One region of the Paeniglutamicibacter psychrophenolicus genome, then DNA from elsewhere that is predicted to be linked to it. Evidence: predicted binding sites of a transcription regulator. Region 1 holds the regulator's gene; each other region holds the start of a gene.
The links. Region 1 encodes LexA, which represses DNA repair genes until DNA is damaged. Its sites were predicted from a motif close to TCGAACANNTGTTCGA; they were not measured.

Region 1 (7,082 bases):
GTGGACCAGGTAGGGGCGCCCGGAGATGTCGACCACGGCGCGGGCCAGGGCCTCGTCCAGCGGCGCGTAGGCGGTGCCGAAGCGGCGGATGCCTGCCTTGCTGCCCAGCGCGGTGCGCAGCACCTCGCCGATGGTGATCGCGGTGTCCTCGACGGTGTGGTGCACATCGATGTCGATGTCGCCGGTGGCACGCACGGTGAGGTCGATGAGCGAATGCTTCGACAGTGCCGTCAGCATGTGGTCGTAGAACGGTACGCCGGTGCTGATTTCGGAGCGGCCGGTGCCGTCCAGATCGAGTTCGACAAAGACGGAGGACTCGCTGGTGATGCGTTCGAGGCGAGCGCGACGACCCGTGAGTTTTTCGGCAGACATGCACATTCCTTTAGATCAGGCGGTGAGACGAGGATGTGGGGCGGCGGAACACCGATGCACTATCGGAAGAAGGGCCAAGGCCCGTCGTCCGGCACCATTGCCACCTACCCCAAGTTTAGCTTGAGAGCGTGTGAGGACCCTGATCGAGCAGTTCCTCGAGGCGGACAAGGAAGGCGGTGGTTTCGTCCTCGGTGCCCGCGGTGACCCGCAGGTGGCCGGGAATCCCCACGTCGCGGATGATCACCCCGGCCTCGAGCAGCCCGTTCCAGATGGCCTTGGTGTCCTTGACTCCCCCGAAGAACACGAAGTTGGAATCGCTGGAGGCGGGGTGCAGCCCCATCCGGGTGAGCTCGTTGACGATGCGGTCTCGCTGGACCTTGATGGCCTCCACGTTGGCCAGCAGGATGTCCGCGTGCTTGAGTGCGGCATTCGCCGTTGCCTGCGTGACAGCCGAGAGGTGGTACGGCAGCCGCACCAGGCGGATCGCGTCGGCGACCTCCGGAGCTGCGGCCAGGTAGCCGAGACGGGCGCCGGCCAGGGCGAACGCCTTGGACATGGTCCGCGAAACGATGAGGCGTTCGCGGCCCGGCAGCAGGGAAAGCGCCGAAAGCGTCCCGGTGTGGGCGAATTCCGCGTACGCCTCGTCGACGATCACGATGGCGTTGCTGGCCTTGCCCGCCTCGTAGACGGCCTCGACGACATCCAGGCCCAGCGCGGTGCCGGTCGGGTTGTTCGGCGAGCACAGGATGACAATGTTCGGCGCGGCCTCGCGGACCTGCGCCGCGGCGTCGATGGCCGAAAGCCCGTAGTCCGCCGAGCGGACGCCGGCCAGGTAGGTGGTGTCGGTCCCGGAGGCCAGCAGCGGGTACATCGAGTAGGTGGGAGGGAAACCCATCACCGTGCGCCCGGGCCCGCCGAAGGCCTGCAGGATCTGCTGGAGGACCTCGTTGGATCCGTTGGCCGCCCAGACGTTGTCGGCGTCCAGTCCGTGGCCCAGGTAGGCGGCGAGGCGTTCGCGCAATTCGGTGAACTCGCGGTCCGGGTAGCGGTTCAGTCCCACGGCTGCTGCGGAGACTTCTTCGACGATGGCCCGGTGCACTTCCGCGGGAAGCGGATGGGTGTTTTCGTTGACGTTCAACTGGATGGGTACGTCGATTTGGGGTGCGCCGTAAGGTTCAAGACCTTGAAGATTCTCTCGCAGGGGCAGATTTGCCAGGCGATTTAGCCGTTCATTCACGGCTCAAGTCTACGGCGGCGGCGCGGTGACCTTGGAATCTTCACCGGTGCCACGGGTAATAAACGGTTAGCAATGATCGGGCGCGGCATCGATCTGCGCGCCCAAGGGCATTGGCCCTAGCTTCCGGTGGGGACGAAGAGTTCGGCACCCGGGTGCAGCACGGAGCTGTTGAGGTTGTTCATGTCGCCGATCCGCCGAACGGCTTCGCGGGGCTCGAGCTGCGGGGCGAACTCCCGGGCAATCCCCCACAAGGTGTCGCCCTCGATGACGGTGACGGTGACGGCCTCCACGCCCAGCGGGGTGTCGTCCGAGGCGTTGGCCGGGGACTGGAACAGGCCCAGGAGCATGAGCACCGCCGCGCTGACCAGGAAGATGGGAAGTGCAATCAGCACGAATTTTCCGCGGCGCGTGAGTCGCAGGGGCGCCAGCGCGGGCTGCGAAGCCAGTGCGGATTGCGGCGCCGGGGTGTAGTCCTCGGATATTACAAGGTGGAGCGGGGCCGAGAAAGCAGTGTTTGCCATGTCTTTGCCTTTCCTCTGTATTCATTTGCCGGACAGGCCCGGTGGCCCATTCGAACAGATGACGGTTATTCGAACGCATCTTTCGAACGTGTGTTCGTAGTGCGCATCTTATTTCTAGCACCTTTGGACGACACGTGTCCAGATCAGTTCGAACAAATCTTTGAAAGTAGTGTCTTTGTCTACTAAGATGGGGGTTGTGGAGCGATGTATTGACTACATCAGTCCACACCGACAATTTGCGGCACGCGCGGGCAACCGGCGACGATCGGGATGAGGCACTGACAATGACTACCGAACAACGAACCCCTCGACGCGACGCGAAGAGCCTGACCATCCGTCAGAAGAAGGTTCTTGAGACCATCCAGCGGTCCGTGAGCACCAATGGCTACCCGCCATCGATGCGGGAAATCGGGGACGCCGTGGGACTGGCGAGCCTTTCAAGCGTGACCCACCAGCTCAGCCAGCTCGAGAAGCTCGGCTACATCCGCCGGGACCCGCGCCGTCCGCGGGCCATGGAGATCCTGCTTCCCCTGCAGCTCAAGAGCGAGAGCAAGCTCGAAGTGGTGGAGGGCCAGGCAGACCTGAAGGCTGCCAACGGGATGAGCGTCTCGGAGCTGACCACCTCCGCGGACACCGCCATGGTGCCCCTGGTGGGGCGCATTGCCGCCGGCGGTCCGATCCTGGCCGACCAGGCGGTCGAGGACGTCTTCGCCCTGCCGCGCCAACTGGTGGGACACGGCGAGCTCTTCATGCTGAAGGTCAGCGGGGACTCGATGATCGACGCCGCCATTTGCGACGGCGACTGGGTGGTGGTCCGCCGCCAGCAGACCGCCAACAACGGCGACATCGTCGCGGCCCTGCTCGAGGACGAAGCCACGGTGAAGACCTTCCGGCAGCGCGACGGGCACACCTGGCTGCTGCCGCAGAACTCCCGCTACGAACCCATCCTCGGTGACGCCGCAACCGTCATGGGCAAGGTCGTATCGGTCATGCGTTCGGTCTAGGCCCGCACCAACACACATCCCCCGCAAACACCTGAGGACCGGTCAAATGACCGGTCCTCAGGTGTTTCCCGTGATCCCACGGGCCAGGATTTTCTAGCCTTCGCTCAGGCGCTCGAGCGCGGAAATCACCGTCGCCTTGTCGGGCGTGGCCCACAGGGGTGGCAGCGAGGCACGCAGGAACGTGCCGTAGCGCTCGGTGGCCAGGCGCGAGTCCAGCACTGCCACCACGCCCTTGTCGTTGACCGAACGGATCAGTCGACCCGCGCCCTGGGCCAGGCGCACCGCGGCGTGGCTCGCGGCCACTGCCATGAAGCCGTTGCCGCCGTGCTTGGCCACGTCGCGGCTGCGGGCCGAGGACAGCGGGTCATCGGGCCGCGGGAACGGGATCTTGTCGATGATGACCAGCCGGCAGGCGTTGCCCGGCACGTCCACGCCCTGCCAGAGCGTCATCGTGCCAAAGAGGCAGGTGTCGGGTTCGGCGGAGAACTGGTCCACCAGGGCCTTCATGCTGGATTCGCCCTGGCACAGGATCGGGATGTCCAGGCGTGCCCGCAGGATCTCCGCGGCTTCCTCCGCGGCGCGGCGCGAGGTGAACAGCGCCAGCGCCCCGCCACCGGAGGCCTTGATCAGGTCCTCGATCTCGGACAGGGTTTCCTGGGACATCTGGCGCCCGGGCTTGGGCAGGTGCTTGGCAACGTACAAGATGCCTTGCCTGGGATAGTCGAAGGGGCTTCCCACGTCCACACCGTTCCAGGTCGGCGCCCCCTCGCCCACGAGCCCGAGGGTGCCCGCCACGGGTTCGAAGGCGGCACCGATGGCCAGGGTTGCGCTGGTGAGGATCACCGTGCGGCCGTCAAAGAGCCCCTCGCGCAACTTGCCGGCGACCGAGAGCGGGGCGACATTCAGCGTCGGCTGGCTGGACTCGTCGGGTTGGACGTAGCCCTCCCCCGGGCTGAAGTGCCCGGGGCGCGAGGCCCAGATGACTTCCCGCTCCTCGGTCATTTCAAGCATCTTGCTGCACTGCTCCACCAGGTACATGACCTGCGAGCGGGCCATCTGGCGTCCGCCGTCGGCGGGGGCGTTGGCCTCGGGCTTTGAATCGGACAGCACCACGCGTGCTGCCTCGGCGATCTGGTTGATCGCCGCCTGCTGGTCCTCGTTCAACCCGCGGGCCATGAGCCCGGTGGGGACGCCCTCCAGGGCGCGCTGCAGCGCCTTGGCACCCTGGTTCAGCGAGTCAACGCTGACCGAGCAGTGCTTGCGCGCCGCCGAGGCGGCGGTCTGGACCATGGCCACCGACAGGGGCCGGGTCACCGAGGAGGTCACGCGGTCCTGCAGCTCGTGGGCCTCGTCGATGATGACGGTGTCGAAGTCCGGCAGCACGGCCAGTCCCTCGAAGGCCGAGACGGCCAGCATCGCATGGTTGGTGATCACGACGTCGGCGTTGGCCGCGCGGGCACGGGCCAGTTCGCTGAAGCATTCGGAGGCCATGGGGCATTTTTGGGATCCCAGGCAGTCCATCGCGCTGACCGAAACCTGGCGCCAGGCCTTGTCGCTGACACCCGGGGTGATGTCGTCGCGGTCCCCGGTGTCGGTCTGCTCGGCCCATTGCCGCAGCCGCACCACTTCCTTGCCCAGCGCCGAGCCGGGCCCGTCCGCGGAACCACCCAGTGCGGGGGTGCCGGAATCCATCGAAAACAGGGCACCCTCGTCGTCATCGGGGTAGCCGCCGCCGAGCTTGTACTGGCACACGTAGTTGGAGCGTCCCTTGACCAGGGCCACGTCCATCTCGCGCGGCAACTTGCCCTTCAGCGAGGACAGCAGGCGCGGAACGTCCCGGCCGACGATCTGGGCCTGGAGCGCCAGGGTTGCGGTGGAAATCACCACCGGCTTTTCCGATTCCAGCGCGTGGGCCAGCGCCGGGACCAGGTAGGCCATGGACTTGCCGGTTCCGGTTCCCGCCTGCACCAGCAGGTGCTCGCCGGTTTCCATGGCCCGCACGACCTGGCGTGTCATTTCGTGTTGGCCCGGCCGGCTTTGTCCGCCCATGCTGGACACTGCTTCGTCCAATAGGGCGATGACATCTGATTCCTCAGCCATGAATACTAAATTGCTCCACTTCTGCGGCCATGCTTTCGCGGACCTTGACCATCATGCGTGTTCCCGTTTCGGTGTGTTCGACGGCCAGGATCTCGGCCTCGGCGCCGTGGAGCTTGTTGACCACGTCGCCTCGATCATAGGGAATCATCAATTCTAGTTGGACATCGGGGCGGGGAATTGCCGCACTGATTTTCGCGAGCAGTTCCTCGATGCCCTCGCCGGTGCGTGCCGAGACGATGACGTGGTTCGGTTCGTGCTGGCGCAGGCGTTCGACGACAAACGGGTCTGCCACATCCGCCTTGTTCAGCACGATGATTTCCGGGATGCCGCGCGCGTTCACGTCGTTGAACACCTCGCGCACCGCCTGGATCTGTCCTTCCGGGTCAGGGTGCGCGGCGTCGACCACGTGCAGGATCAGGTTGGCGTCGGCCACTTCCTCCAGCGTGGAGCGGAAGGCCTCGACCAGTTGGGTGGGCAGCGACTTCACGAAGCCGACGGTGTCCACCAGCGTGTAGGTCAGCCCGTCGCTGGTTTCGGCCTGGCGGACCGTGGGATCCAGCGTCGCGAACAGCGCGTTTTCGACCAGGACACCGGCATGGGTGAGCCGGTTGAGGAGCGAGGACTTCCCTGCGTTGGTATAGCCGGCGATGGCCACCGAGGGCACGGCGTTGCGCTTGCGGTTGGCGCGCTTGGCCTCGCGGGCCGGGAGCATCCCCTTGATTTCCTTGCGGAGCTTGGCCATGCGGTCGCGAATGCGTCGGCGGTCCAATTCGATCTTGGTTTCGCCGGGGCCGCGGGAGCCGATGCCGCCGCCGGCGGTGCCGACCCGGCCACCGGCCTGGCGGGACATCGATTCGCCCCAGCCGCGCAGGCGCGGAAGCAGGTATTCGAGCTGGGCCAGTTCCACCTGGGCGCGGCCCTCGTGGCTCTTGGCGTGCTGCGCGAAGATGTCCAGGATCAGCGCCGTGCGGTCGATGACCTTGACCTTGACGACGTCCTCGAGGGCGCGTCGCTGGGAGGGCGCGAGCTCGGAGTCGATGATGACGGTGTCGGCGCCGGTTGCCGCGACGATTTCACGCAGTTCCACGGCCTTGCCCGACCCGAGGTAGGTCGCGGCGTCGGGTTTTGCGCGGCGCTGGACCATGCCGTCGAGCACTTCGGAGCCCGCGGTTTCGGCCAGGGCGGCCAGCTCCCGCAGGGAGTTCTCCGCGTCTTCGGCGGTGCCTTCGTTCCAGATGCCGGCCAGGACCACGCGTTCGAGGCGCAGCTGCCGGTTTTCGACCTCGGTGACGTCCTCGAGCTCGGTGGACAGGCTTGCCGCCCGGCGCAGGCCGCGGCGTGCGTCGAGCTCTTCCTGGTCGCCGTCGAACGAGGTGTGCTCGCCAGCTTGCTTGCTCAGGGCCTGGGCGCGTCCGGCGAGGATGTTCTCTTCCTCCGGGGCACCGAAGTGCGTGCTTTTGCTGGCTGTGGCGGCGTCGCTGGCAAGGATTCGTTCGATGGCGGCTTGGAGCTGGGCCTCGTCCATGTCGCTGTCCTGCGGGCCGGAAGGCTGTGGATTGGTCATGTTCCCCTTTGCTTGCTGTATTCCAGAATAGTGCCCCGCACCGACAGAAGCGCCTTCGTGCGTGGATTGGTTGTCTTGGGTGTGGCGATTGTCTGACTTATGCATGGTGGCTCCTTGGACGGGCACCGTGTGCAACGGTTTGCCCTGGATGCTAGGACCGGGCCGCTTCGCGAGGCGCGGTCCCGGGGTTGCCTTGATTGGGGGTGATGGTTCAGGTGTCGCCGGGGGCACCTGTGGCCGTGGTCCATCCGGTGCGGCCTGGGTGGGTTCGCGGGGCCGGCGAC
Region 2 (7,082 bases), on a different contig from region 1:
GGCGGGACTCGCGGACGCACTGAGCGACCGCTCAACCGCGACCCTCGAAGAGGTGAGCGTGAACGGGATCTGGGATGGCCTGAACGTTGTCCCGACCACGGGGGAAACCCTCGGAGTGGTCCGTGATGAACTCGTTTTAGCGGGAGCAGGACGCGAATCTCGGCTAAAGAACGCGCTCGAGGCCGTGCGCGAGGATTACGACCTGATTCTGATCGATTGTGCACCCTCGCTCGACCAGCTGACGATCAACAGCCTGACGGCCGCTGACAGCGTAGTGATCATCACGCATTCGAAGCTTTTCAGTGCCAACGGAATCAGCAAGCTACTCTCCACCATTGACCTGGTACGCGCCCACTACAACGCCGGCTTGAAGATCGCCGGATTCATGGTCAACCAGCACGAGGCCCGTACTCTCGGCGGCGCCCACTGGGCCGGACAAATCGGGGAAGCAGCCGAGGCACGCGGTGTTCCGGTGCTTGAACCCCCAGTACCCAAGCGAGCACCCATCAGTGACTCTATGGAGGCAGCCCTGGGACTCGATGAATGGGGAGGCGACGCCGATGACCTCGCCGCAATCTACGCGGGATATATTCGCACCCTCCCGAAAGGAAACTAGCAATGGTCAAGCGCCCCGCGCCCCTGAAATCTTCCCTCGCAGGAAGCTCTCCAGTGACAGCTGCGCCAGCGAAGCCGGCCGAAACACCTGCAGAGGCCACGGCTCCCGCGCGAACCACGGCCAGCAAGCCAGCTTCGGTGCCTGTGTTCAAGAAGAAGGCCGCCAAAACGAAGGTCGCGTATTACCAGGACGCGGAAGACGCAGAGCGTGTTCGCGGCGGCTTCCAGCAGGTAGGACATCTGGAGGGGTACCAGACGTTCAGCGACTTCCACGCAGCTGTGGTCATGCGTGAGATTGAGCGGTTGGAAGCCAAATACAATGACGGCAAGCCGTTCCAGGGCGCAGCACCACGAACCGGCCGGCTCGGCCGCCCGTTGGAGTAAGCGTGGCCATACGGCGGAAATCGAGGGCAACGCTGACAGCACTCGTTGCTATCGGCTTGCTGACTTCGTGCGCTCCGGCGCGAACGGACGTGAGCATTGACGGGATCACAGTTTCCGCCGAGCTGGCCAATACCCCTGAGCGACAGCAAAAAGGTCTAAGCGGCCGTGTGGACCTCCTGGCGGACCAAGGCATGCTCTTTGAGCTGGGGGAGCCGCAGAACACCGAAGTGTGGATGTTTGGTGTGCAGATCCCGCTCGATGTGGTCTGGATCCGGGACGGCAGAGTGCTGCGCGTTGACACACTCAATCCGTGCGTCTCCGATATTGAGTCGGAGTGCCAACGCACGCCCTCGCCCGGAGAAATAGACACCATCCTAGAAGCCGGAGCCGGGGTCTTTGCACACGTGCAACCCGGCACAAGAGTGGACCGATAGAACCTGAGAGGATCTTCACCCCTGGCTTGTGGGTGGCAAGAGGGGCACTCCCAGCGAGCAGGGTGGGGATAGCTTCCTGCAAGCCGGTAGGGGACATTGGGCAGGGAGCGACCAGCGAAACCGAGGCGATCGGCCTCGGCGGGCTTCTGCGCGCTCACGCAAGATAGGGGAACCCATGGCCGACACTGTTGGCTGCTCAACATGTGGAGCGCAGACACTGCAAAACGACAAGGGCAAGCACAGCCGATGGCACGAAAAGATTGACCGCGACATCGTAGAAGCGCGGCAAGCCGACGAGTATTAGCCTCACGCGTGCACGGCTAGTTATGAAAGTGAGAGGACGCCCCTGGTGGGCGTCCTCTCACGTATCTGGCCCGGTGTCACCTCATCGCACCCCATGCAGGCCCGCGCAATGATCGCTCATCGCGGAGCATCGATCATTCCCCTGGGTTGAACCCCACAGGAGTGGAAAGGATCAAACTGTGGGTGGCGGGCGTATCCTTGAGGTGAATATGTGTTCCATAAATTTAGGTCGTAAAGTGACTATTCAGTACATACGTTCTCTCGAAGTGGGCGGCACTTCGGTCCCGCTTCTGGTGGCCCAAACCGCGGTCGCGGCGGGGTATCCCTCGCCGGCACAGGACTACTTCGACGGCACGATCAACCTCAGTGAGCATTTGATCCACGACACCACGAGCACCTTCATCGTGCGGGTCTCGGGCTGTTCCATGGAGGGTGCCGGCATCTCGGACGGGGACGAGCTGATCGTCAACCGTGCCCGGAAGCCGGTGGACGGCTCGATCGTGGTGGCGGTCCTGGACGGGGAAATGACCGTCAAGCGACTGCGCCTGACCCCGCGGGGCGTGGTCCTGCAGGCGGAAAACCCTCAGTATCCGGATCTGGTGGTGGGGGAGCTGGCATCCCTCACCGTGTGGGGAGTTGCCGAAACATGTCTGCACCAGCTTCTGGCCTGAACCTTTGCCCTCCACGGGAACCCTCCCCGGAGGAGTACATCGCCCATGTGGATGTGAACAGCTTCTACGTCAGTTGCGAGCGGGCCTTTGACCCGAGGCTGATCGGCCGGCCGGTGATCGTCCTGTCCAACAACGACGGCTGCGCCGTCGCCCGGTCGGACGAAGCCAAGGCCCTGGGAATCGACATGGGCGCCCCCTGGTTCAAGCTCGCCCCCACCGCAGAACGGATGGGGCTGGTCGCCAAATCCAGCAACTACGAGCTCTACGGGGATCTCTCGGCCCGAACCATGCAACTGCTGGGCCGGCACTCGGCCTGGGTCGAGGTCTACAGCATCGACGAGGCATTCCTGGGCGTCCGCGGGACGCTGCCTGAACTCCAGGCCCTGGCCCGGCGCATGAAGCAGGACGTGATGGACCACCTCGGACTGCCGGTCTGCGTGGGGATCGCCAAGACAAAAACCCTGGCCAAGCTGGCCAACAAGGCCGCCAAGAAGAACCCCCACCTGGGCGGGGTCTGCGTATGGGAAGCCGTCACCGAGGAAGACCGCGAACAACTCCTGGGCCGGCTGCCCACGGTGGAAATCTGGGGCATCGGCCCCCGCCTGGCCAAGCGGCTGATGGGCCTGGGGATCCGGACCATGAAAGACCTGCGCGACGCCGACGCGGTGATGCTGCGCAACCGCTTCTCCATCGTCATGATGCGCACCGTCCTGGAGCTGCGCGGAACCCCCTGCATCCCCCTGGAGGAAGAATACGAAATCAAGGACCAGCTGATCTTCAGCCGCTCCTTCTCCACACCCATCACCGACGCCCACGGCATGGAGCAGGTCCTGGGGATCTACGCCCAACAGGCCTCCGCCCGCCTGCACAAGCACCAGCGGCAGGCCAAGGTGCTTTCTGCCTGGGCCATGACCAGTTACTACAACACCCAGGACAACCACCAGCCCGCCGTGACCGTCGCCCTTCCCGGGCCGACCGCGGACCCGCTGCTGCTGACCCGGGCTGCCAAGGCGCTGCTGCCCAAGATCCTGGACGGGGTGAAGTACGCCCGAGCCGGAATCGTGGTGACCGACGTCCGCCCGACCGGCGCCCAAGAGACCTTCGAACCATTCGTGAACCGGCACGAGGCCAGGGACATCGGTCCGCTGATCCAGAAGATCAAACAGCACCACGGAGTGAACGCTGTCGGGCTCGGCCTGGCGGGCATGAAGACCGGCCCCGAATGGACGATGCGCCGGGAAATGATGTCACCGCGCTACACCACCCACTGGGACGAGCTGCTGACCGTGTACGCCAGCTGAGCCCATCTCCGTTGAATCCTTGGTGCAGCACTGGGCTGTCATCTGCCCGCTGGTCGGGGCACCTAACCGTTTGTCGACGACAAGGAGGCCTTCCAGATTATCCTTCGTCTTATGTCTTTCGTCTTTTGTTCCGTTACGTCTTCCGTTTTCAAACGAAACGTTTTAGACTTGACCCATGAGCGAAAACCCTGCCACCGTCGAAAAACGCACCTGCCGGTTCCCGGGCTGCCAACGCCCGCCGGAGGCACCGGAAGCCAGCACCGGCCGGCCACCGGAATACTGCGACGACCCCACCCACAACCGCGCCTCCGCCTGGAGGGCCCGCCAGCAGGTCAATGATGCGGCCACCCGGGCGGCCGAGGCGCGGCCGGTCGACTCGGCCCGCCAGCGGGCCAGCGAGATCACCGGCCAGGTTAGCGGCATGATCGAGCACCTGGGACAGCAGCTCACCGTGCTGCTGGAGGAGCTGCGCACCGTGGGGGACCCCGAGGCGGCGGAGGCGCAGATCGAGTCGGTCTCCAGCGAGGCGGCCGAACAGGTCGCCGCCGCGAATGCGCGCGCCACCCGGGCGGAGCAGGCCCAGCGCCGGGCCGAGGCCCAAAAGGAGGAAGCCGACGCGGCGGCCGAGGAAGCCACCCGTGCCGGCGAGCAGACTGCACAGGAACTCTCCGGGGTCCGAGAGGAACTGGACGCCGGCCGGGCCAGGGCAGAACAGCTTGCCGCGGAACTGGCTGACACCCAGGTTGCTGCGGCCGCCGAGCGGGACCGGGCGCAGGCAGAGAACGCCGGGCTGCAGGCCGAGCTCGAATCCGTCCGGGTACAGCTCGAGCGGGCCGAGCAGGACCGGGATGAGGCACTGACCCGGGTCGAGTCCGAGGAAAACGCGCGGAACGAAGCCGACCAACGGGCCACGGGGGCGGCGCAGCGGGCGGAGCTGGAAGCAGTGCGTGCAGACCGGGAGGAAGCCGCGGCCGCCGAAGCCCGTACGCAGCTGGAAAGTCTCCGGGCTGAGTATGACGCTGCCCGCGAGGCTGCCGGAGAGATGCGCAGCCGCGTGGCGGCCCTGACTGCCGAGCGGGACGCCGCCAGGACCGATGTCGACCGGGAGCGTGAGCACGGGGAACAACGCGTCAAGGACCTGCGCGAGACCTTCGGCCGGCAGGTCGACCAGCTCCGCGAGGAACTGGCCCAGGCCCGGGAGGAACCGGCCCGGGAACGCCCCGGCGTCACGCCGCGAGAAGAAGGCAAGGCCTAGCCTGCGGGGCTGCCCCCGGCCGGGCAGCCCACGACCAGGGCCTGCGTGCCGTCGGCGGCGCCCGCTGGAGGGGAAGCAGGAGAGTGCTTCCGCGGAAACGTGCACCGTTGTGTCTTCGGGGTGGTGTGGGAGGTTTGCATGGTGATGTCAGATCACCTCGGGGTGGACACAGCGATCACCGGCTCATTGGAATGCCGCGGGGGAGGGACGCGCTGTCGGCAGGAGCACTTGCCGTTGTGGAAGGCGGCCTTGCCGTGGAGGATGGGCCCATGGGTATGGAAGAACTCTCGCGCGCCCGGGAGCAAGAGATCCACGGGCTGCGCCTTGAACTCAAACGGCAGATCGCCTCCACGCCTCCAGGTACACCCCGGCACCGCGCGCTGGTGCAGCAGCTCGAGGCCCTGGACCGGGACAGCGACGCCGCACAGATGCGCTGGTTCAGGGATCTCACCAGGGATTACCCGCTGCGGGAATCCTGAGGAATCCTGCACCAACCACCGTCAACAGTGCCAATCGATGCAACCTCGCCACTGGCAGGCCCACAGTCAACCAAACCTGTCGGCTACCACGTCATGGTGTGTCGAAGCGCGCGAACGTGGGTTTCACCGGCCACAAGGAATCGCAGTCTGCGGCGGGCAAGCTCCCCTCGATCTGCGGGTGCTGCGAATGCCAAACCGTCGGATTGACGCGCTACCCTGCCAAAAAGGGGGGATGAGCGTCATGCCGTTTGTCGCGATGCTAGGTGCCGAAAGAATCGTCTCGTTGGACCTCGACGAGATCCGGTGGGCAGCCTTGCGCGGGAAGGAACTGACCATGCCGGGCTGCGGCGTGCGCGCCATCGCCAAGAGCTCGTCGCTCGGGACCCGGTTCTTCGCCCACCACTCCACCTCCGGGTGCACGACCATCCACAAGCCGGAGTCGAGGCAGCACCGCGCCCTGAAGGCCGCCGTGTACTTCCTCGTGGGGGAAACCCCCGGGTGGCGGGCGGTCCTTGAACATCCCGGGCCGGACCGGAGGTGGGTCGCCGACGTCCTGGCGATCGGACCTGCCGGCCAGCGCATCGCCTTCGAGATCCAGCTCTCCACACAGTCGACGCAGGCATGGGAGGAACGCACGCAAGCGTATTTCGACGACGGAATCCTTCCGGTCTGGGTGACCCCGCATACCGATCGGTACGAGCGCATCAGGCTGCCCATGGTCCATACCGGCATCACCAAGGAGTCGGCCCTCCCCGCCGACCCGACAGACCTGCTTCGAGAAAGGGTGTGGCATCCGTTCGAGCGTCGGGAGCGGTCCCTCGGGTACCGTCTCCAGGATCTTCTCCTGGCCAGGCAGGTATGGACGGACGGCTCCCCTGCGGAGCAACGGGCGCGCCATGCTGCGGAAGATCGGGCCCGCGCCCAGCAGGAAGAAGCAGTACGCCGGGAGCACGAGCGTCAACGGGCCGCGCTCGAAGCACAGAAAGTCGCCGCGCGAGCCGCGCATGAGGCAAGGTTCCGCCGATTCGTCGATACGGTCGTCTCCATCGAGGCACCCCCGGTTCCCGCGGCCGGAAACATCTGGGGTGCCAGCGTCGCCTGTCCGAGGTGCAATGAACGATCCGTTGTATGGACGTGCGGGAAGGACGGGGCCTTCCACGTGTCCGAGGAGCTCACCATGTACCGGGCGGAGCGGACCCCGTGGGCGAAAGACGCCATCGGGCGGTGGCTGACGGGAACCGCGCACACCGAAGCCCGTCTGGTGCACAGCGCTCGGCACCGGCAGCTACGCTTTCTCTGCCCGGAATGCCACCACCGGATCCCGCAGGATCTCATTGCAAGCATCCCCGAACCCCGATGGTCCCGCGCAAGCGTCCTGGGCGTTGTGCCTCCACGGCAGGGGACACCCGCCGACCTGCCCGACCGTCCACGCGCTCCAAGAACTGCCGTCCAGCCGGCCGCGGCGAAACGCCCGGCCCCGCCTCGGCCGCCGGCCACCCCAGCAACATCCGTGCTGCCTTTATAGGACGAGACGACACCCCCGAAGGAGATCCTCCAGCGTCGGGCCGCCCAGGCAACACGGGAAGCCGAGAAAGAAGCCATCCGCACCAACCCCCAATACACGCTGGTGTCCGGGGAAT
Region 3 (7,082 bases), 870 kb from region 1:
ATGACGGCAATAGAGGCAGGAAAGCACGTGCTGGTGGAAAAGCCCATGGGCATCACCGGTGAACAGGTGCGGATCATGGCCGAGGCCGCACGGGTGCGGAACGTCTTTGCCGCCGAGGCCCTGTGGACGTTCTTCCTGCCGAAGTTCGACGTGGTCACCCAGTTGCTGGAGGGCGGAGCGCTGGGAGACATCGTCTCGGTTTTCGCCGAATACGGAGAGCACTTCGAGGCGGGACACCGGATCTTCGACCCGGCCCTGGCCGGCGGTCCGCTCATGGACCTGGGCACCTACCCGTTGGCCTTCGCCACCAGGGTGCTCGGCGCCGCGGAATCGGTGGCCGCCATCGGAACACCCCATCCTTCGGGCGTGAACGGCCAACTGTCCATGGCCTTGGGGTTCGCCGACGGGGCCCAGGGAATCGTGAACACCAACCTGTACAACTTCACCCCGACCGAGGCCGTGATCGTGGGCACCGAAGCGACCCTGCGCATCGACGGCCCCTTCAATATGCCCGGCGGCTTTACCCTGCGTCATAAAGACGGACGTGAACTGCGCTTTGAGGAGGATCCCGGGGCACACTTCGAGGGGTTGCACTTTGAAGCGGCGGCGGCGGCCAGAAGCATTGCCGCTGGACTCACCGAGGCACCGCAACGCCCGCTGGAACACACACTGAGGACCCTTGAACTGGCCGACGAAATCCGACGCCAGACCGGCATGGAATTCCCGGACACCACCACACGAAAGCAAACACCATGAAGACCTTGAACATCGGACTCATCGGAGTCGGCCGCATCGGCACCATGCACGCAAACAACCTCAATTCGCTGCGCCCGCAGCTGGTCGAACGTGGCCTGGACGTGAACCTGTGGATCACCGACGTTGCCGCCGACTACGCGCGCACCGTGGCCGAGGGCCTGGGCGCCAGCTTCTTCGACTCCGTCCAATCGATGATCGATTCGGGAGTGGACGCGCTGCTCATTGCCACGGGGACCATGACGCACCCGGACTTGATCCGGGCCGGCATCGCCGCGAACCTGCCGGTCTTCTGCGAAAAGCCGGTGGCCGGCGACGTGGAGGCCGCCCTGCCGCTGCTGGAGGAAATCGCAGCCGCCAACGGCCGGGTGCAGATCGGCCACCAGCGCCGCTTTGACGCGGGCTACCTGGACGCCAAGCGCCGCCTGGATGCCGGGGATATCGGGTGGATCCACTCGATGCGTGCCATCACCGGGGACATGTTCCCTCCTTCCCTTGAGTTCATTGCCTCTTCCGGCGGGCTCTTCCGCGACTGCTCGGTCCATGACTTCGATATCCTGCGGTGGCTCACCGGCAAGGAAATCGTCGAGGTCTACGCCAAGGGCTCGAACAACGGGGACCCGGGGATCGGAGCCGCCGGGGATGTGGACACCGCGCTGGCCGTGCTGACCTTTGAGGACGGGACGGTGGCCACCGCGATAGCCACCCGCTACAACGGGGCGGGCCACGACGTGCGCCTGGAGATCCAGGGGTCCAAGGACACCGTGGTGGTGGGCCTTGACGAGAAATCCGCCCTGCACTCGGCCGAGGAAGGCATCACCTTCCCCTCCGGCACCGCACACCAGACATTCATCGAGCGCTTCGACGGCGCCTACCGCGCCGAACTGGTGGCCTTCATCGAGTACGTCCTGGGGGAACGGGAAAACCCCTGCTCGCCATGGGACGCCGTGGCCGCATCTCGCGTTGCCGACGCTGCCCAGGAATCCCTGCTCACCGGGGTGCCGGTCTCCATTGCTCCGGTTCCTGCCGTCTAGGCTCCGCCCGCCCAACACCAATTACCACTCAACCGCCCGTTCTAAGGACTTCCATCCATGAGCACCACCATCGCCAACCAGCTCGCAGCCGCCCCGATTTCCTGGGGCGTATGCGAGGCCGCCGACTGGGGAGTGCAGCTAAGCCCAGAACAGGTCCTGGGGGACATGCGGGAACTTGGCATCAAGGCCACCGAATTCGGGCCGCTGGGCTTCCTGCCGACCGAACCCTCCGCCCGCGCCGCGCACCTCGAGGGGTACGGCATGAAAGCCGTGGGAGGCTTCCTGCCGGTTGTGCTCCACGACCAGGCCGTTGATCCGTTGCCGCTGGTCGAGGCTGAGTTGAAGGCGTTCTCCGTCGCAGGGGCATCGGTGCTGGTGCTGGCCGCCGACGCCGGGACCGGCGACTACGAGGCCCACCACGAAATGGACGAAAGCCAGTGGGAGGTGTTCGGGCGCAACCTCCAGGCAGTGGTGGACCTGGCCGCGGAAGCCGGGATCCTTGCCGTGTTGCACCCCCATGTGGGCACCATGGTCGAATCCGCAGCCAGCGTGCAACGCCTGCTGGAAACCACCGCGGCGCAGATCTGCCTGGACACCGGCCACTTGCTGGTCGGAGGCACCAACCCGCTGGACTTGGTGCGCCTGCACGCCTCGCGCGTGGGCATCGCCCACCTCAAGGACGTGCGCTCCGAGATTGCCGCCAAGGTGGCAAGCGGCGAGCTGGGATTCGTGCAGGCCGTCAAGAACGGCATGTTTGTTCCGTTGGGCCAGGGCGACTGCGAGATCGGACAGATTGTCGGCCTGCTCAAGGAAGCCGGATACAAGGGCTGGTATGTCATGGAACAGGATGCTGTGCTCGAATCGGCCTTTGACGGCGCCGCTGCCAAGACCGATGTCCGCGCGTCAATCGACTTCCTGCTGGGGTTGTAGGACGCCCGCCGACTGGTTGACGGTCTCCTGCACCCCCTGGGCGCATGGGTGTGCCGGGGATGCGTGGATGCATCCCCGGTGGTGCAAGGGTGTGGGTTTCCCGCGCGTTGCGGCGGGCGGCTATTTCCGCTGGGGTGGCCGGTTCATGCCGGTGCCGGGCCGCAGTGGCGGAGCCGTGGAGATATAGCTGTGGCCGCTGGGGGTGGTGATCTTGAAGGAGTGCCGGCCCTGACCGGACAGCGGTTCCTCGTGCCAGCCGGGCGCTTCCTTGGTCCGGTTGCACGTCTTGCATCGACCCGAGGCATTGTTCTCGGTGGTCTTGCCGTTGCGGCGCACCTGCACGATGTGGTCGAGTTCCTGGATGCGGCCGTTGCAATGCGGGGTGCGGCAGCGTTGGTCGCGGAGGCTGATGAAGCGCTTGAGGTTTCCGGCAAAGCGTCGGGCCGCGGAGTCCATGGCGACAAGCTTGCCGGTTTCCGGGGCGGCGTAGAGGCGCCGGTACCAGGTGTTCAGCGGGTGCTCGGGGTCGCCAGCCACCAGCGAGCGTGCCCTGGCGGCGCTGATGTAGCCGTGGCCCGGGATCAGTGCCGGCTCGTCGCTGTCCCCGGTAAGGCTCTCCGGCTCCATGATCAGGAACAGCGCCACGGGCCTGGAGCCGGTGGCCTTGGTGTCGGTAAGCGCTTCGAAGACGGTGTCAGCCGCGACCTGGGCATTGGTGCGCTCGTCCCCGGGCTCCCGGGGACGTTCCATTTCGCGGTTGAGCACCTGCAGGATGGGGATGCCCTGGTCCAGCGGAAATTCGCCGACGATCCGCACGGTGTTTTCATTCAGCTGGTAGCCGCTGGCATACCGCTTGTCGGCAGCGTCTTCTTCCTTCTTTTCGGCCGTTTCCGGTTCCAGGATGAGGGCCCAGTATTCGACCAAGTCACGCAGCGTCGCAATCCCTTCCACGAAGCAGGTGTGGGTGTCCTCCCACAGCAGGGAATCGAGCATTCTGCGGTTTTCGATCTTGAGGTTCCGGGTGCCGCTGATGACCACGTGTACCTGGTCCCAGGTCAAGATGCCCTGGCGAAGCCCCTGGTGGCAGCGGGGCAGGTCTTCGGCAAGGAGCCGGAAGTCGTTGGTGCGATTGGTCCCGCCCGTCGGGGACAGGTGCAGGGCCAGGGCAACGTCCCCGCTGGAGCCCCAGGCGGGGTTCTTCTCCCTGATCCCGGCGCGCTTCCGATCGGCAACCAGGCAGTCTTGGTAGGCGACACTGTGGTCGGCCTGCTTCGCCGTGGCGGCGCATTTCAAGGTCTCCAGGGCGCCAACTGCGGCCACCGCGTCATGGGTGCCGGTCAGCACCGGGGCCGCGTTCACGGCGGCGGCCAGGGACAGGATCCCCTCGGTGCCGGTGTGGGCCAGATGCTCGGCAACCAGTGCATCCATATCCGCACCGTCGGCCAGCAACGTTTCGTAGCCCAGGTCCTTCCCGGCTCCACCTGTGGCGGTGCCGGCTGAAGGGATGCCGCTCGATGACGTCGTTGCCATGTCTCCATTGTAGAACCGGGAATCGGGAAATGGAACAGTTTCTCAAGGAATTTAGAAAATATATTCGAGTCCTGTTGTGGACGATTTCTCCTCCGTACAAATGCCCCTTCGCTGGGCAACCGGGAGGAAAGGGCGCCGCCAGATCCCCGACCTTGGGGGATGGCAGCGCCCTGACATGGATTTTGCGGGGAAACCGCTAGGCCACGGATCCACCGAAGAGCAGCCCCAGGGCGTAGGTGACGCCCGCGGCGCCCAGGCCGATGGCCAGCTGGCGCAGCCCGCGCTTGGTCGGGGAAGCACCGGAGAGCAGGCCGACCACGCCCCCGGTGAGCAGCAGGGCGATGCCCACCAACAGCGCGGAGAGCATGATGGCAGGGGTTCCGCCCATGCCGAAGATGAACGGCAGGATCGGGATCACCGCGCCGGAGGCAAAGAAGCAGAACGACGAGGAGGCAGCTCCCATGGCCGAGCCGATTTCCTCGTGTTCCTGCGCCTCGGCGATGTCGGCCAGTTCGGGCTGAAGCGACAGCGAGGGGTTGCAGTCGCAGGAGTAGATGCCCATGCGTTCGGCGGCACGGTGGGCCGCGTCCTCGTCGCTCATGCCTCGGGCCTTGTAGACCAGCACCAGCTCGTTGGCGTCCAAATCCAGGTCCGGGGCGGCGGCCAGGGTCACCTGGGTGGGCTTGGACGCGGAGAGCAGCTCGCGCTGCGAGCGCACCGAGACGTACTCGCCGGCGGCCATCGACAGGGCGCCGGCGAGCAGTCCGGCAATGCCGGAAAAGAGCACCATCGAGGTGGCCACCCCGGTCGCGCCGATGCCCATGACCAGGGCGAGGTTCGAGACCAGGCCGTCGTTGGCGCCAAAGACCGCGGCGCGGAAGTTGCCCGAAAGCTGGTTGCGGCCCCGGGTGGCCAGGCCGCGCACGACCTCCTCGTGGACCAATTCGTCGGCGGCCATCTGGCGGCTGGCGTCGGTGTCCCCGGCATAGGGGGAGTTGCCCTCGGCGCGCTGGGCCAGGGCCAGCACGAAGACCGAGCCGAAGTGCCGGGCCAGGAAGCGGAGCATGGTGCGGCGGATCGAGGGGCTCATGGCCTTGCCGGCATGTTCGCCCAGCAGCGTGCGCCAGTGTTCCTCGTGGCGGGTTTCGGCCTCGGCCAGTCCCAGGAGGACCGCGCGTTCCTCGCCTTGGCGCTTGTTGGCCAGTTCGCGGTAGACCGCGCCCTCGGCGACTTCGTCGGCCAGGTACTTGCGCCAGCGTTTGATCTGGGCTGGGGTGGGGGTCGGCGCTTGCGGCGTCATGCTCTCATCCTCGTGTGGGCGTTCACGGCCTCGGGAGGCCATGCGATGGGGAGGCCCAGCGGGATTGTTTCTTGGGTGCGTTGGACCTCGGGCCACCAGTGTGTGGACCGAAGGTCTCGTTCGCCCGGACCAGGCGTTGCCGCCTCTGGCCCTGGGTGGATTGCCGGGTTACGACGTTGTAACCAGTATGTCGACGCACCGCTGTCCCGCCGCTGCCGGCGGGTCTGGGAACTACTCCCCTTCAACCCACGAGTGTAGCGTTCGGAAGGGTCCGGGAGAATTCGCTGAGGCTAAAAATCCGGGTCTGGCCAGTGGCGCAACCGGCCTTCGGGATGCGCACCACCAGTGCCCGGGCGTCGGGGTTCCAGCGCGGGGAGGCGACCGCGTTGGCCAGGTCCGCGGCGAGGGCTTCGGCCTCCGCGACGTGGAAGCGCAGCCAGGTGCCGTGGATGCGAAGTTCGAGGACCGAGCGGTGCACATCGAGCAGGGGCAGGACGGGGATGGAAGGTGCCATGGCGGGACGGGACGGCCTTTCGCTAGCTCTTGCCGGGGCCAAATGGACCGCGGCCGCTTCTTCATCCGAACCACCCATGAACCTGGGGTTGGTGCGCGTCTTAGTCGGAGCTTGCCGACGCGTCTCGTGAAGCTGGGTCCCACATTACCGCGATTCGGAGGCGCGCAGGATCTTTTCGTGTAGTTCGTTCCACGCAATGTCGTCATACGGCGGCATGTTGTCGTTGTCCCGGCGCATCCCGGTGGACCCGTCGATGAGCTCGCGCAGGATGTCGGCGTGCCCCGCATGGCGCGCGGTTTCCACGTTCATGTGCAGCATCAGCCGCCCGAGGGTGGTGTGGCGCCGTTCCCCGGGCCACCACGGAACGGTTGCCGGGGCGTCCAGGGACAGCGCGGCGATGTTGCGGTTCGCAGCCTCGATGGCCCGCCGGTAGAAGGCCAGGACCTCGGCGCACGGGACATCGGCCGAAACCCACATGTCCGCGCTGTCATCCGCATCGGCCTCCAGCGCCGCGTAGTGCTCGTCCGCGATGCTGAAGCCGAGGCATTGGACGAAGTATCCGTACTCCACGAACCCGAGGTGCTGGATCAGGCCCAGGATGCTGGTGCCCGTGGGCACCATGGGCCGTGTCAGCTCCTTGTCGCCGAGCCCCTCGGCCTTCCAGAGCATGGCTTGGCGGGAGTTGTTCAGGTACGTCGCCAGGTGGTCCTTGAAATCGTCCATGGGCCCAGCCTAGGAGCGCGGGGGCCGGTTGGGAATGGCCCCCTCCGGCGCGGTGCGCCAGAGGGGGCCATCGGTGGTGCGGTGCCGAAGGGACCTAGCGTCCGGAAACCTCGGAGAGGTCCACGCCCTCGGTGTCGCCCTGCCCGGCGACCCGCGCGTTCCAGTTGGTGATGACGGAGGGCTCGGTGGGCCGGGTCAGCAGCGAGACCACCACGTAGACCAGTGCCGAGGCGACAAGGCCGAAGTAGATCGGCTCGTTGGCGTAGATGCCGTCGAAGCGGTTCTCCGCCTGGATCTC
Region 4 (7,082 bases), 3.7 Mb from region 1:
GGTCTGGACCATGCCGTCGCGCGGCATCGAGTGGTGCGACTGCGGGCGACACCATGTGCTGGACCGGGACATCGTGTTCGGTTTCGCCCAGGACCTGGTTGAAGACCCGGATTGGATGACGCACGACGAGGTCGTCGACACCGCCATGGACCTGTGGAACTACGTGTCGGTTTGCGAGTTCTTCCTGCTGGGCATCCGGCGCTCGGCGAGCGCCGTGAACGGCGGGCCGGCACCCAGGTACAGCTTTGAACGCGGCCTGGAAATCGTGGCGTATTTTTCCAAGACCTGGCAGGGGTGCCCGGAGGAAATCTGTTCCCCGTCGCGCGACCGCGAGGATTAGGCCTTCACCACCGGGATGTCGGCCCAATCGGTGGTGAACTTGGGCGAGGAGTAGTCCCGCTTCATCGACCATCCCGGTTCCACGGCCAGTCCGCCCGAGCCGAGCCCAATGGACTTGTTCCCGAATTTCGCCTTGACCGCGCCCAGCACGTCCCCGACGTGCGTTTCGGCCATTTCCTCTTCAAAGATCCCGAAGGCTGCCTGCCCTGGCTCCGGCTGCAAGCCGGAAAGCACCACCCCGCCGCGGACGTACGAGGCCCCGGGGTGCATGATTTCACGCATGGCCCCGACCGCCAGGCGGGTGAGCAGGATCGGGTCCTGGGTGGGCGAGGGCAATTTGAGCGTGATCGAGGGAAACGAGGCCTCCCCGGAGGCAAAGCGGCTGGTTCCCGCGGTGACGGTCAGCAGCGTGGCCCACAGTCCGTCGGACATCAGCCTGGCGGCCCCGCGCTGCGCATAGATGGACATGACCTCGACCATGTCCTCGATGGTTGTCACCGGGTTGGAGAAGGACCGCGAGTACATGATCTGTTGCTTGTCTGCCCGTTCCTCGTTGTGGGGAATGCACGGGGTCCCATTCAGTTCCAGGACCGTGCGTTGGAGCACCACCGAGAACTTCTTCCGGATCTCGGTCACGTCGGCCGCCTTGAGGTCGGCGATGGTGGAGATGCCCATGCCCGACAGCCTTGCTCCGGTGCGGGCCCCGACACCCCACAGGTCGGTGACGGGAACCCTGGACTGGATGTCCCCAACCACTTGCGGGTCCATGGAATCCATGGAGCACACACCGTCCAGGTGCGCGTTGCGCTTGGCGACGTGGTTGGCGAACTTGGCCAGGGTCTTGGTCGGTGCCACGCCCACGCAGACCGGGACCCCGACGCTGCGTCCAACGGCGGAACGGATGCGAGTGGCCAGTTCACCGAGTTGCCCGGGGTTGCCTTGGACGCCGATGAAGGACTCGTCGATGGAGTAGACCTCCTGCCAGGTGCCAAAGCGCGAGAGCACCTCCATGACCCGGGCGCTCATATCCCCATAAAGTTCGTAATTGCTCGAGCGCACGGCCATGCCGTGGCTTTGGATGAACTGCTTGACCTTGAAGAAGGGTGCGCCGGTGGTGATCCCCAGGTCCTTGGCCTCCTGCGAGCGCGCCACCACGCAGCCGTCGTTGTTGGACAGCACGACCACGGGCCTGCCGATGAGCTTCGGGTCGAAGACCCGTTCGCAGGACACGTAGAAGTTGTTCACGTCCACCAGCGCAATCCGCTCCGTCATGGCGTCTCCGAGCGGTGCAACCGCACACCGAAGGCCGGGGACTCGCAAGGCAACGACACCGCCCCCTGCGGGAGCGGGGCTTCCCGGATGTCGTTTCGACGGGTGGGCAGAATCGGGCGGCCATCGACCGTTGGCAGGAACGGATTTTTCACGGTCGTTTCTTTATAGACTTCTAAATTCTTTATACAAGAATCAAGCCCCTCTGCCAGGGCTTCGATGACCATGCCACCAGCCAAGAACTGCCATGGAGGCCGCCTCCATCTCCAAGAGCTTCTCTGGGTGAAGCGTGGGAGCCGCCCTGCCCCCAGGCACGAAAAGCGACCAAGAAATCTCGGGGATCCCCCTTTCACGGGGGAACAATTCAAGGGGAATGCACCGCTACACATGGTGCAGGCACCGGGTGACGACGCCCCAGATGGTGGTTTCCTCGGTGATCGCCTCGGCCTGCTCAACCGGTTGCTCGTCGCTGGACAGGACCATGGCGCCCCGGCGGGACACGAGCCGGCGGATGACCAGTTCCCCGTCCTGGACCGCGATGACCACCGAGCCGTCGCGCGGGGCCACTGCGCGGTCCACGATGACCTCGTCGCCGTGGCTGATCCCGGAAGATGCCATCGAGTTGCCCGAGACCCGCATGAGGAAGGTCGAGGTCCGGTCCCTGATCAGCAGGCGGTTCAAGTCGATCCCGCCGCCGTAGTAGTCCCGTGCCGGGGAAGGGAAGCCCATGGCTTCGACCGCGCCGACCGGCCCCTGGGATTCCGGCATCGGGGCGGGTGGCTGCGGCAGGTCCATTCCAAACATGAGCCCCCGACTTTCATAGAACATAGATTCGATGTCAAGCCTACCAGCGGAGGCCGCGGGTGCGGGGTCCGGCTACCGTTCTTTGAAGACGTTCCCTTCCCGCGGCGCCTCGCGGGCCGCGGAGGTTCTCGATGTTCCCGAAGGCGCATTGCCGCCGGTGCGGCGCACGGCCGCGCGGAGCCACCAGAACAGCAGCAAGGCGCCGACCAAGGCGGTCCAGGCCCATGATGGAACCACCGCGTCGAGTTGCCGTCCCAGGTTTTCCATCGCAGCAATCATGCTCGAGGGCAACAGCTCAGGGACGGCCGCCATGCCGTTGGTGAAGATCATGAGCCACCCAACGGCCGCGGTGACTGCTCCCATCAGCAGCGAGGTCGTGTGCAGGCGCAGCCTACCCACCTTGAGCAGTCGACCCCTCATCCAACCCACCGAGCGGTGGCCGAGCCTGCGGATCGCCATCGCAATGAGCATGATCGGAAGGACCATCCCCACACCGTAGAGCCCCAGCAGCGTCCCTCCGCGGGCCGGGCTCGCGGAGGTCAGCGCCAACGTGAGGATCGCGCCCAGCACCGGGCCGGTGCAGAACCCCGCCACCCCGGATACCGCGCCCAGGGCAAAGGTACCGGCCAACGAACCGGCCACGGGCCGGGGCTTGCCCGCAAGGAACCGGGCGAAATCGATGCCGCCGCCGAATGCCGTCAACACGCCCAGGGCAATGAGCACCCACCCGGCGCCGGCGAGCAATAGCCCGCGGTCCAGGACGATGGTTCCACCCAGCCACCCCAGTCCCAGGCCGAGCGGGACCAGGGTGAGGAGCAAGCCGGCCAGGAAGACAGCGCCCAGGCTCAGCAACCTGGCACGTGAGGTGGAGATGGTGGCAAAGAGCGCGGGCAGCAGCAATGCGTTGCAGGGGCTGAAAACCCCGAGCATTCCGCCGATCAGTGCGTATCCGAGCCCGATGTCCATCGGTTTCCCAGCCCGGCCCTAGCGGGCCAGTTCCTCGTCGATGGTTTGGACGAAGACTTCCAGCGGTTGGGCACCGATCAACGGGCGGCCATTGACGATGAAGGTCGGGGTTCCGGTGACGCCCAGGGCGCCGGCCTCGTCGTGGTTCTTCTGCACCAGGGCCGCGGTGTCGGCGTGCGCCGCGTCCGCGGTGAACTGCTTGGCATCAACCCCGATGCGCTCGGCCAGTGCCGCGATGCCCTTGGCGGAGTAGTCGGCGTCCTTGGCGGTGGCCCCCTTGGCGAAGATCGCGTCGTGGAATTCCTGGTACTTGCCCTGTTTGCCGGCCGCAACGGCAAGCTCGGCGCTTTGCCGCGAGTTTTCGCCGAAGAACATGATGTCGCGGTACTCGATGCGCAGTTGTCCCCCGGCGACATACTTCTCCAGGATGGTCGGCAACGATTCGGAGGCCCACTTGGCGCAGTAGCCGCATTGGTAGTCGGAATAGGTCACCATGACAACCGGTGCATCGAGTTCGCCGACCGCAGTGGGGTCATTGGCATCGCGTCGTTCCACGTTGATCCGTTGCTGGGTCTCCGAGGGTGCTGCCTGGCTCGGGCTCGGGCTTTCCTGCGTCGCCGCGGCCGCCGGCGATGCGGCGGTTTCACCGGGTGCGGCAATTTGCAGGCCAATCACGATGCCCAATCCGAGGGCCACCGGAATCGGGAGAATCCAGAACCACGGCAGTTTCGCCTTGGTTGGTGTTGCAGGGGATTCCGTCATGTCCGAGACACTGGTTCCTTCCCGGTTGGGCCCTCGTACCCCCGTGACGCTTCGGCGTCCCCAAGGAGATGGGAAGGCCAGTTGGTGCGGAGGCTGGGCGGGGGGGTGTTTTCCTCCCTTGAACGTATCGAAGTGAAGTGCACTTGGCGAATTGGCGTCGGGACGCCACCACGGAAGCCGGCACCCCTGCATGCGGCCCGCCGCGGTCGCTCCCCCTGCATCGAGCGGCCTTGGCCTGCTCCTACGCGTAGGGCCAGGCCACCGTCATATCCGCCGGATCGTCGGCCCACGGCAGCACATGCCAGATTTCGTGCGGTGGTCCCACCGAGGTCGCGCCGGCTTCCTCGACCCAGCTGCAGGCCTGGTCATAGGCCGCCAGGATCGCCGGGAAGGCCGTCTCGGCCCCGGAGACCCGGATGCTGGCGTAGCGGCCTCCGGCCAGCCGGTAGCTGCGCACCGGTGCGTCGTTGGTGCCGGCGGCGCCGGCAGCGAGCCTGTCCACCGGAAGGCAAACTTCCAGCGGCCCGTCGGAGTCCGGGGTGATTTCCTGGTGGAAGATGCCAAACGGGTCGCCGGTGACGGCCAGCCCTTCGGCATCGGCGAAGGCCTGCAGTTGTTCCAGGCTCTGCTTCATCCCGGTGTCAAGGCCGTCGACGAAGGCGTGCAGCATGATGGAGATCAGGTGTCTCTCTGGTTCCAGCACGGTAGTGACGTTATCCATGTCCTGTCCTTTGAGGTGCGCCCGCACGGCGGCGAGCAGGGTGGAAGTCGATTCGGTGTTGTTCCGGACGGCGGATTCGTAGGCGGCCAGCTGCTCCAGTGCGCCTTCGGGGTCCGCCGAGCCAAGGGCCAGCAACGTGGAGATGCCCTCGAGCGGCATCGACGCCGCGCGCAACATCGCGATCATGCGGCCCCGGCTGCGTTGGTCCGGATCGTAATAGCGGTATCCGGTGAATCGGTCCACGGATACCGGCACCAAAAGCCCACGGTCGCCATAAAGCCGCAGGGCCTTGGGTGAGAGCATGGTCGCCTGAGCAAAGGCGCCGATGCTTAAGAGCTTTTCGTGGTTCATGGCTTCAGTCTTTTCCTTGGCCCTGGGTCAAGGTCAACCGCCATGGGCCATGGTTATTTATTGGCCCGGGCAGAGGAGATTTCCGCGTGGATGTGATCCATGTGCAAGGTGGTCGCGTTCCATCCGCGCGAGGATTCCAGGTGCTTGCCCCAGCCGCCGGTCGAGTACGGTCCCCACTGGCCGTCCTCGGCCAGCCAGAGCTTGTCCCGCCAGATCAGGTAGCTGATCCCCAGCCGTTCGTGGTTTTCCACCAGGTACTCGGCGATCCGGTCCCCGGCCTTGATGCCGGCGGCCGAGGAATAGTCCTTGATCATGAAGTCCGCGGCCAGCCCCGAGCTGTGCCCGATGGATCCGGCGCGCGAGCCGCCGACGCTGCTGATGCCGGCCCCGAAACGCTCCTGCACGTCCTTGATCATGGCCCGGGTCATGGGCTGCAGTTCCTTCGGCGCCCGGTATTCGACGCTGCTCAGCAGCGTGTTCTTGATCCAGCCAGTGCCCTTCGAGGTCTTGACCTGCGACCATCCGTCGGAGGACTTCAGGTAGGCCATTTTTTCGTTTGCGGGCAGGATCCCCAGGGAGCTGAAGGAGGTCGAGGGTCCGGTGCGGACGTTTGCGGCGTAGGCGGTCCAGCGATACGAGGTGGAGTTGTTGTTCGGTTCGCTGGTGGCCAGCGACGAGCTCGGGATCCAGCCCTGGCCGGCCGGAGTTTCGATGTACGACCAGTTTCCTGCGCTCTTGACCAGCCGGACCTTTGTACCGTCGGTTTGCACGGCCAGGCGGTTTGAGGACAGCGAGGCCTTCTCGTACATCGGTTGCGTGCCGTCCACCCAGCGGTTGGCGCCGGCGACCGGATTGGACTCGGGTACCTGGCCGGCGGCCTTCACCAAGTAGTGGGAACTCACCCATCCGGTCCGGGAGCCTGCCTTCACCTCCCACCAGGCGCCGCTGGCCTGGCCCGTCCTGGCGACAGCAGTGCCCTTTGCCAAGACAACCAGCGATTTGAAGTGGGTGCCGGGGTGTTGGCGCAGGTTCAGGTTCGCACTGGTCCGGTGGGTCGCGGAGGGCGTGGGAGCCGGCGCGGGCGTCGGCGTCGGCGTCGTGCCGCCGGACTTCACCAGGTAGTTGGAGCTCACCCATCCGGTCCGCGAACCGGCCTTCACTTCCCACCAGGCGCCGCTGGCCTTGCCGGTCCGGGCGACAGCGGTGCCTTTTGCCAGGACCACCAGCGACTTGTGGTGGGTGCCGGGATTTTGCCGCAGGTTCAGGTTCGCGTTGGTTCGATATCCCGCTGCGGCCCGGGGCGCGGGAGCAGCGACGGTGCTCTTCGCCAGGTAGTGGGAGCTCACCCACCCGGTCCGCGAACCGGCCTTCACCTCCCACCAGACACCGCTGGCCTTGCCCATCCGGGTCACCGCAGTGCCCTTTTTGAGCACGGCCAGCGAGTCGAAGTGGGCGCCGGGGTTCTGCCGCAGGTTCAGGTTCGCGGTCGTTCGAATGATCGTGGTGGTTTGTGCACGCGGCGCTACGGGCCTCTTCGCGACGACCAGATGCGTCTGGGGCGAGGTCGCGGGTGCCGGCGCTGCCATCACCGCGGGGGCCAGCGCTCCGACCGCCAGCGTCGCACCGAACGTCGCCGCTGCAAGCCGCAGGGAAAGAAGTGGTTGTGTGCCCATGGTGCTGACTCCTTCAAAAGGGAATTGACCGTGAGGCATCAATCCCTGTGGATCGGTACGCGCTTGGGTACACCCTATGTGGCCAGAGTTGCTGATGTCACGGGTGGGACACGAGTGATTAAATAATGGTCGGTCGTCCCGGGGACTTTTCCCCGGGACGACCGACCACCGAAACACGCCAAGGCGCGGCGGCGCTA

Region 2: a site for LexA is predicted at 1,940-1,955, ahead of JOF46_RS21820 (LexA family protein). Genes of this name have one in related genera too.
Region 3: a site for LexA is predicted at 4,300-4,315, ahead of JOF46_RS21005 (DUF222 domain-containing protein). Genes of this name have one in related genera too.
Region 4: a site for LexA is predicted at 2,429-2,444, ahead of JOF46_RS00665 (LexA family protein). Genes of this name have one in related genera too.

What each region holds. Positions count from the first base shown of each region.
Region 1 covers NZ_JAGIOE010000001.1:3,800,971-3,808,052, forward strand. Annotated here, with positions in the region: gene hisB (imidazoleglycerol-phosphate dehydratase HisB) at 1-372, opposite strand, end outside; gene JOF46_RS17240 (histidinol-phosphate transaminase) at 488-1,609, opposite strand; gene JOF46_RS17245 (LysM peptidoglycan-binding domain-containing protein) at 1,726-2,130, opposite strand; gene lexA (transcriptional repressor LexA) at 2,415-3,134, shown strand; gene JOF46_RS17255 (ATP-dependent DNA helicase) at 3,228-5,234, opposite strand; gene hflX (GTPase HflX) at 5,227-6,798, opposite strand.
Region 2 covers NZ_JAGIOE010000002.1:27,106-34,187, reverse strand. Annotated here, with positions in the region: gene JOF46_RS21835 (ParA family protein) at 1-616, shown strand, start outside; gene JOF46_RS21830 (ParB family protein) at 619-999, shown strand; gene JOF46_RS21825 (DUF192 domain-containing protein) at 1,089-1,433, shown strand; gene JOF46_RS21820 (LexA family protein) at 1,979-2,407, shown strand; gene JOF46_RS21815 (Y-family DNA polymerase) at 2,383-3,708, shown strand; gene JOF46_RS21810 (coiled-coil domain-containing protein) at 3,884-4,963, shown strand; gene JOF46_RS21805 (hypothetical protein) at 5,233-5,442, shown strand; gene JOF46_RS21800 (competence protein CoiA family protein) at 5,675-6,967, shown strand.
Region 3 covers NZ_JAGIOE010000001.1:4,669,731-4,676,812, reverse strand. Annotated here, with positions in the region: gene JOF46_RS21020 (Gfo/Idh/MocA family protein) at 1-756, shown strand, start outside; gene JOF46_RS21015 (Gfo/Idh/MocA family oxidoreductase) at 753-1,787, shown strand; gene JOF46_RS21010 (sugar phosphate isomerase/epimerase family protein) at 1,845-2,717, shown strand; gene JOF46_RS21005 (DUF222 domain-containing protein) at 2,838-4,247, opposite strand; gene JOF46_RS21000 (VIT1/CCC1 transporter family protein) at 4,444-5,547, opposite strand; gene JOF46_RS20995 (hypothetical protein) at 5,789-6,061, opposite strand; SAM riboswitch class IV at 6,082-6,193, opposite strand; gene JOF46_RS20990 (DinB family protein) at 6,206-6,784, opposite strand; gene JOF46_RS20985 (sodium:solute symporter family protein) at 6,879-7,082, opposite strand, start outside.
Region 4 covers NZ_JAGIOE010000001.1:143,373-150,454, forward strand. Annotated here, with positions in the region: gene JOF46_RS00650 (hypothetical protein) at 1-340, shown strand, start outside; gene JOF46_RS00655 (Y-family DNA polymerase) at 337-1,611, opposite strand; gene JOF46_RS00660 (hypothetical protein) at 1,608-1,835, opposite strand; gene JOF46_RS00665 (LexA family protein) at 1,990-2,376, opposite strand; gene JOF46_RS00670 (cytochrome c biogenesis CcdA family protein) at 2,485-3,378, opposite strand; gene JOF46_RS00675 (DsbA family protein) at 3,397-4,140, opposite strand; gene JOF46_RS00680 (MerR family transcriptional regulator) at 4,382-5,212, opposite strand; gene JOF46_RS00685 (SH3 domain-containing protein) at 5,266-6,885, opposite strand; gene JOF46_RS00690 (long-chain-fatty-acid--CoA ligase) at 7,080-7,082, opposite strand, start outside.